Regions from separate parts of the Bacillus mesophilum genome, predicted to be linked through region 1. Evidence: a T-box and tRNA genes for the amino acid it is inferred to sense, from the RefSeq annotation. Region 1 holds a T-box; the other holds one or more tRNA genes.

What was found. The T-box of region 1 lies ahead of leuS (leucine--tRNA ligase). A T-box ahead of a tRNA ligase gene usually reads a tRNA of that ligase, here a tRNA-Leu.
Region 2: it encodes a tRNA-Leu, which carries the amino acid that the T-box ahead of leuS (leucine--tRNA ligase) is inferred to sense. The anticodon was not compared.

The regions. Positions count from the first base shown of each region.
Region 1 covers NZ_WBOT01000013.1:46,311-49,754, reverse strand. Annotated here, with positions in the region: gene leuS (leucine--tRNA ligase) at 1-1,075, opposite strand, end outside; T-box leader at 1,268-1,495, opposite strand; gene F7732_RS21635 (hypothetical protein) at 2,119-2,463, shown strand; gene F7732_RS21630 (MDR family MFS transporter) at 2,521-3,444, opposite strand, start outside.
Region 2 covers NZ_WBOT01000005.1:260,278-263,615, reverse strand. Annotated here, with positions in the region: partial or broken rRNA gene F7732_RS16760 (23S ribosomal RNA) at 1-100, shown strand, start outside; rRNA gene rrf (5S ribosomal RNA) at 217-333, shown strand; tRNA gene F7732_RS16750 (tRNA-Asn) at 354-428, shown strand; tRNA gene F7732_RS16745 (tRNA-Ser) at 432-524, shown strand; tRNA gene F7732_RS16740 (tRNA-Glu) at 541-615, shown strand; tRNA gene F7732_RS16735 (tRNA-Val) at 624-699, shown strand; tRNA gene F7732_RS16730 (tRNA-Met) at 710-783, shown strand; tRNA gene F7732_RS16725 (tRNA-Asp) at 787-863, shown strand; tRNA gene F7732_RS16720 (tRNA-Phe) at 889-964, shown strand; tRNA gene F7732_RS16715 (tRNA-Thr) at 970-1,045, shown strand; tRNA gene F7732_RS16710 (tRNA-Tyr) at 1,064-1,147, shown strand; tRNA gene F7732_RS16705 (tRNA-Trp) at 1,153-1,223, shown strand; tRNA gene F7732_RS16700 (tRNA-His) at 1,235-1,310, shown strand; tRNA gene F7732_RS16695 (tRNA-His) at 1,356-1,431, shown strand; tRNA gene F7732_RS16690 (tRNA-Gln) at 1,442-1,516, shown strand; tRNA gene F7732_RS16685 (tRNA-Gly) at 1,520-1,594, shown strand; tRNA gene F7732_RS16680 (tRNA-Cys) at 1,604-1,677, shown strand; tRNA gene F7732_RS16675 (tRNA-Leu) at 1,693-1,778, shown strand; tRNA gene F7732_RS16670 (tRNA-Leu) at 1,809-1,890, shown strand; gene F7732_RS16665 (hypothetical protein) at 2,099-3,040, opposite strand.

The DNA.
Region 1 (3,444 bases):
CTTCTACAATCGGTAATTCAAATGCTTGTGCGAATTCGTAGTCACGCTCATCATGTGCAGGTACTGCCATGATCGCACCAGTTCCGTAGCTGACAAGAACATAATCCGCGATCCAAATTGGCATTTTTTCGCCGCTTGCCGGGTTGATCGCATATGCACCCGTAAAGACACCTGTTTTTTCTTTCGCCAGGTCTGTACGCTCTAGATCGCTCTTGGATTTAATTTTCTCAATATATGCCTGAACTTCAGCTTTTTGAGCTTCTGTTGTAATGGCATCCACCAATGCATGTTCAGGTGCTAAAACGGCATAAGTTGCTCCAAAAAGTGTATCAGGGCGTGTTGTAAATACAGTAAATGTATCGTCATGACCATCAATGCTAAATGTTACCTCAGCACCTTCTGAACGGCCAATCCAATTGCGCTGCATATCTTTTAGACTTTCAGGCCAATCAAGATCATCTAAATCGTCAAGAAGTCGATCAGCATATTCCGTAATTTTCAACACCCATTGGCGCATCGGTCTGCGTTCAACAGGATGCCCGCCGCGCTCACTTTTTCCATCAATGACTTCTTCATTGGCTAAAACAGTTCCTAGAGCTGGACACCAGTTTACCGCCACTTCATCGATATAAGCTAAGCCTTTTTCATAGAGCTTGATAAAAATCCATTGTGTCCATTTGTAATAGTCTGGATCTGTTGTATTAATTTCGCGATCCCAATCGTAAGAAAAGCCCAGTGCTTTAATTTGACGGCGGAATGTATTGATATTTTTTTCGGTAAATTCTGCAGGATCATTTCCTGTATCAATCGCATATTGCTCTGCTGGCAATCCAAATGCGTCCCAGCCCATTGGGTGCAGGACATTGTAGCCTTGCATTCTTTTCATACGAGAAAGGATATCTGTAGCCGTGTATCCTTCCGGGTGCCCAACATGCAAGCCGGCGCCTGATGGATATGGGAACATATCCAACGCATAGAATTTACGCTTGCCTTCTTCTTCGCTAGTTTTGAATGTTTTATTTTCTTCCCAATATTGCTGCCACTTTTTTTCAATCTCCTGATGATTGAAGTTCATGTCTGTTTCCTCCTAAATCATAATAACTGCTAACTATAAAGAACAAAAAATAGTTATTCCGCTTCAGGGTACTCGCTTTCCGCGGGGAAGTAGAGAGCTTGCTTGGCGAGTGCCTGCGGAGCTCACCTTCCCACTTCCGCTTTAGTTAGCTGTTGAAAAACAGCAAAAATAAAAAACTCCCGTCCCTTAAAAATAAGGGACGAGAGATATATGTATTATTACTCCCGCGGTACCACCCACATTAGTGACAAAGTCACCCGCTTCATTCATCCTTAACGCGGAATACGGCAAGCATTACTGAAGGTTCATGCTTGCTGCTCAAAAGGCGAGTTCATGATGTGCCAGGCTGACTTTCACCACCCGTCAGCTCTCTATAGGTCAAGGCAAGCGATCATTACTATTCCTTATCATAGCAGTTCAATATAAATATATTGACATTGTAATTTATTTCCCGCCAGGATGCAAGCGGGCTTTTCCAGAAGAAATATAGTACATAGGATATGCAGTGCTGATTAAGGGTGTGACGGATGTGAGTACATTAGCAGTGCAGTGATATTTTAGCAGCATACCCGACAATGAGGGAGATTACCGAAAGCCGTCCAGGTTGATTAGATGCAGATAGTCTCGTTTATCATAAGCGGAGAAATTCCCTTTATTTAAGATATTGTTCGGAAAACAGCTAAAATAGAGGGAGAAATTCCGGCTATCTCCTCAAAATACATAAATATGACCGATTTATCTGTACATAACCGGAAAAACTCCGCTTATTTTCTCCCCCAAAAGCTCCAAAACGCAAATAAGCGGAAATGCTCCGCTTATTTTATTTATGTACCGCAGATGATTCCCACTATTCAGTCTCGCTAGTACTTTCCACAAAAGGTGCTCTAGTACATTGTGATCACAACAACTGACTCTTCACAACCTTTGATAAAGACCAAGTCAAATTCATAAAGTTTTTTTTGATAAGAACACTGTTCTTCTACTTCACAAACGTATATCAGGCTGAATTTTAGGCCAAACATATAGTGAGGATGTGATTCTATATGTATGCGATCATGCTAGTCAATGAAAATCTTAGTTTACAAGGTTTATCAAAGGCAGAAAGCAAACAATTACAAATCAATTGCCTAACAAATTATATGAAAATACAGCATTTAAAAGAAAAAACATTAAATCCTTATCAGCTTAATCCTTATTACACCATTCCACATGCTCTTTTTTATGATATTAAAGAAACAAGACAGCCTGTAGATTATTTACTAGTCCATTCATATGAAGCCATGCAGTCCTTCATCAACATGTATCCAGCACGGTGGATTCTTTTGAAAAGCTTTTTCCGCCACACGGTTTATATAGAGGATGACAGCTGCATAGCTGATCTTCCTTAACCATATAAAGTAAAAAAAGGACGTGAAATGAAACTCATTCAGCGTCCTTTTTAAAATTTATGATGCATGTGCAAGCTGTTTATTTTCCTTCAGTTTCCGGTCATAAATAAGCGTTGTAAAAATGGATACGACCAGAAGCACAATTAATAACATAAATAACATTGAAATTCCGTAGAAGTCGACCAGTAAACCTCCAAGAAGTGGTCCGATCATGCGTCCGCCCGTTGCAGTGCTGTTGACAATTCCTTGATAAAAACCTTCTCTGCCTTTAGGAGCAAGAGAATTAGCAATGGTTGGAACAGCAGGCCAGATCAGCATTTCACCAATCGTTAAAATCACCATGGATGCCATAAATGCTGAAAACTCCTGAACAACAGCGGCTACAGCAAATGACACAATAAATATGATAATTCCAATATTTATTTGAAGTTTTAAGGAGTTGATTCTTTTAACAAGTGGACTGATAAGCGGCTGTCCTAGCACAATAAGAGCACCATTCACTGTCCATAGTAAACTGTAATGACTTAAAGATATATTGAGTTCCTGCGTATATGTTGAGATGGTCGATTGCCACTGCACATACCCCACCCAGCAAAGTAAATAGCCTATACATAATGTTAGAAGAGCATATAGTTTCGTATGATTCTTTATCGCTCCACTTTCAGCGATTACAGAGGATTGTGTACTTTCAGCTTTAATGCCTTTATAGCCGAACACTGCGATACATAAGAAAATAATATACATAAAAGTATTGGCCGCAAATATTAAATCAAATGAAAAGGACGCTACAAATCCGCCTAAAGCAGAACCAATCGCAACACCTGCATTTTGCGCTATATAAATAGCATTAAACGCTTTTCGACCGCCTTCCTTCCACACAGACCCTGCCATTGCGTACATGGATGGAAATACAATTCCCGAGCCAAATCCAACAATCGTTAAAAAGACAACATATGCAAAGAAATCATTCCAGAAGGATAG
Region 2 (3,338 bases), on a different contig from region 1:
CTAGTAAGAACCCTGAAAGATGATCAGGTTGATAGGTCAGAGGTGGAAGCGTGGCGACACGTGCAGCTGACTGATACTAATCGTTCGAGGACTTAACCACACAATGGCATTACTGTTTTCTTCTTCTAACATTATCTAGTTTTGAAGGAACAATTTTTATAAAATGTTCTTGACTTTTCTTAAAAAGACGATATAATAATATTTGTCTTTAAAAAGTCCGGTGGCGATAGCGAGAAGGTCACACCCGTTCCCATCCCGAACACGGAAGTTAAGCTTCTCAGCGCCAATGGTAGTTAGGGGCTGTCCCCTTGTGAGAGTAGGACGCTGCCGGGCGAAACAAATTATCCTATTATTCCGCAGTAGCTCAGTGGTAGAGCACTCGGCTGTTAACCGAGCGGTCGTAGGTTCGAATCCTACCTGCGGAGCCATATGGAGAGCTGTCCGAGTGGCCGAAGGAGCACGATTGGAAATCGTGTAGGCGGTTTATAGCTGTCTCAAGGGTTCAAATCCCTTGCTCTCCGCCATTCTAAAATATATTATGGCCCCTTGGTCAAGCGGTTAAGACACCGCCCTTTCACGGCGGTAACACGGGTTCGAATCCCGTAGGGGTCACCATTCATTTCGGAGGATTAGCTCAGCTGGGAGAGCATCTGCCTTACAAGCAGAGGGTCGGCGGTTCGATCCCGTCATCCTCCACCATTATTATTATCGCGGGGTGGAGCAGTCCGGTAGCTCGTCGGGCTCATAACCCGAAGGTCGCAGGTTCAAATCCTGCCCCCGCAATTTGGTCCGGTAGTTCAGTTGGTTAGAATGCCTGCCTGTCACGCAGGAGGTCGCGGGTTCGAGTCCCGTCCGGACCGCCATTTTTAAAAAGAAATCCATACATATGGCTCAGTAGCTCAGTCGGTAGAGCAAAGGACTGAAAATCCTTGTGTCGGCGGTTCGATTCCGTCCTGAGCCACCACTACTGCCGGTTTAGCTCAATTGGTAGAGCAACTGACTTGTAATCAGTAGGTTGGGGGTTCAAGTCCTCTAGCCGGCACCAGCAGTGTTTATATAATCCGGAGGGGTAGCGAAGTGGCTAAACGCGGCGGACTGTAAATCCGCTCCTTAGGGTTCGGCGGTTCGAATCCGTCCCCCTCCACCATTTTTAGGGGTATAGTTTAATGGTAAAACGAAGGTCTCCAAAACCTTTGATGTGGGTTCGATTCCTACTACCCCTGTAATTTTTATGGCGATTGTGGCGAAGTGGTTAACGCATCGGATTGTGGTTCCGACATTCGTGGGTTCGATTCCCATCAGTCGCCCCATTTAATTTTCACAAGACAAACTAGATATTCATATTATACATTATGGCGATTGTGGCGAAGTGGTTAACGCATCGGATTGTGGTTCCGACATTCGTGGGTTCGATTCCCATCAGTCGCCCCATATATTTTATTGGGCTATAGCCAAGCGGTAAGGCAATGGACTTTGACTCCATCATGCGTAGGTTCGAATCCTGCTAGCCCAGCCATTCGCGGAAGTAGTTCAGTGGTAGAACACCACCTTGCCAAGGTGGGGGTCGCGGGTTCGAATCCCGTCTTCCGCTCCAATTATTTATGGCGGCATAGCCAAGTGGTAAGGCATGGGTCTGCAAAACCCTGATCACCGGTTCAAATCCGGTTGCCGCCTCCATAATTGTTCAGAAACGCCGGGGTGGCGGAACTGGCAGACGCACAGGACTTAAAATCCTGCGGTAGGTGACTACCGTACCGGTTCGATTCCGGTCCTCGGCACTTTTAGAAGTGCCATTTAATATTTTATATGCCGGTGTGGCGGAATTGGCAGACGCGCACGACTCAAAATCGTGTTCCTTCTGGAGTGTCGGTTCGACCCCGACCACCGGTATCATTTAGTTGATATTGAATCGTTAATATAAAATCAAGCTCATAATCCTAGAAACTACAAGGATCATGAGCTTTTTTTTTCTAACTATTCATAGTGATTGATATAAAATCATTTCATTCTCCACAATATTAAAACTCCCACCAAAAAACACATAGACAAAGCCATCTCTGACTCTGTCTACTTTACTATTCTCAATATACCCTCAGCTCTAAGAACAAGACTCAAACAACTCAATTCTCTCCCAATGCACATCAGTTAACTCTTTCTCCAGTTCATCTCTTTGCAATTTAATTTCCTTCAAAGTAGCTTTCACAAGGTCATACATTTCTTCTGTCTGTGACATGGCATCGTTAATTTTTCCATGGACCATCCAATCGACAACGATACCATCAAAGAAGTAATCGGCAACAGTAAGCATATTGCCGATATCGTAATCATGGTCAAAATGCTTTTTAAGATCCAGCAGCTCTTCTCGAAATTGTCGGAGGGTGTGCTGGGCATCATGGATGAGATCCTGGGCGCTATTGTAGCGGCTATGTTTTACAAAAGTAGAAATAGTGCCGCCGCCGAACATATCAAAGGTCGACCAATTATGTGCAGATTCTAATTCGTCCAGTGCCTCATCTAACTGATGTTTTGCTTTTTGTCCGACTTCAATTGCTTCATTGTACTCCTTTAAGCCTGCAAACAACTCTGCTTCTTTTTCTGAAAGGGTGTATAATTGGTCGTTCCAAAATGAATCAGTATCGCGGATTAACTGTTCTTTTTCTTTTATAATTGCTTCGTATTCCACATCAGCATTTGCTACAGATGTAAGCTCCATTTCAAACTTTCTTATCTCATCTTCCATGTCAGCGATGGTTTCCATCGCTTCCTTATACTTAAGCTTCATAGCTGCAATTAGCTGTTCTTCTTGATCAATCTTCTCAAGTTTTTTACCAATTAAAGAATAAAAAATATTGGCAAGGGTGAAGGATTCAAAACGGCTAACATCTTCCTTTTTCTCTTCTAACATATGCATATACATGTCCCGTTTTTGTATTTCTAACTGTAAATCGGCCTTTAAGCGTTCCAAATGATCCTCATACTTCTCTTTTTTCCTCAAATCATCCTTCACAATGAGTAACTTTTCATTTAGCTCAGTAAACATTTGCGCTCCCCCTATACAGCTCTTTATTGTATATACGGAACTGGCAGAATAAGGTTTCAAATTTGCAGGGAACTTTGCACTATTCGGATATAGTTACTAAAAGGCAATACTGAAAGCGTAGATGATATAGCGGTCATACGCTTTTCCGCCACTTTATGGTAAGTGCGGTGCTGTGAGAGAGGCGAAAAGTCTCTAATAGTATCATTTTAAAAAGAACAAAACTGTCAATTTAGTATTTTTAGATTTATATATAATTATTAGAACAATCAAAAAAACACTTGACCTCCATTTAATTTAT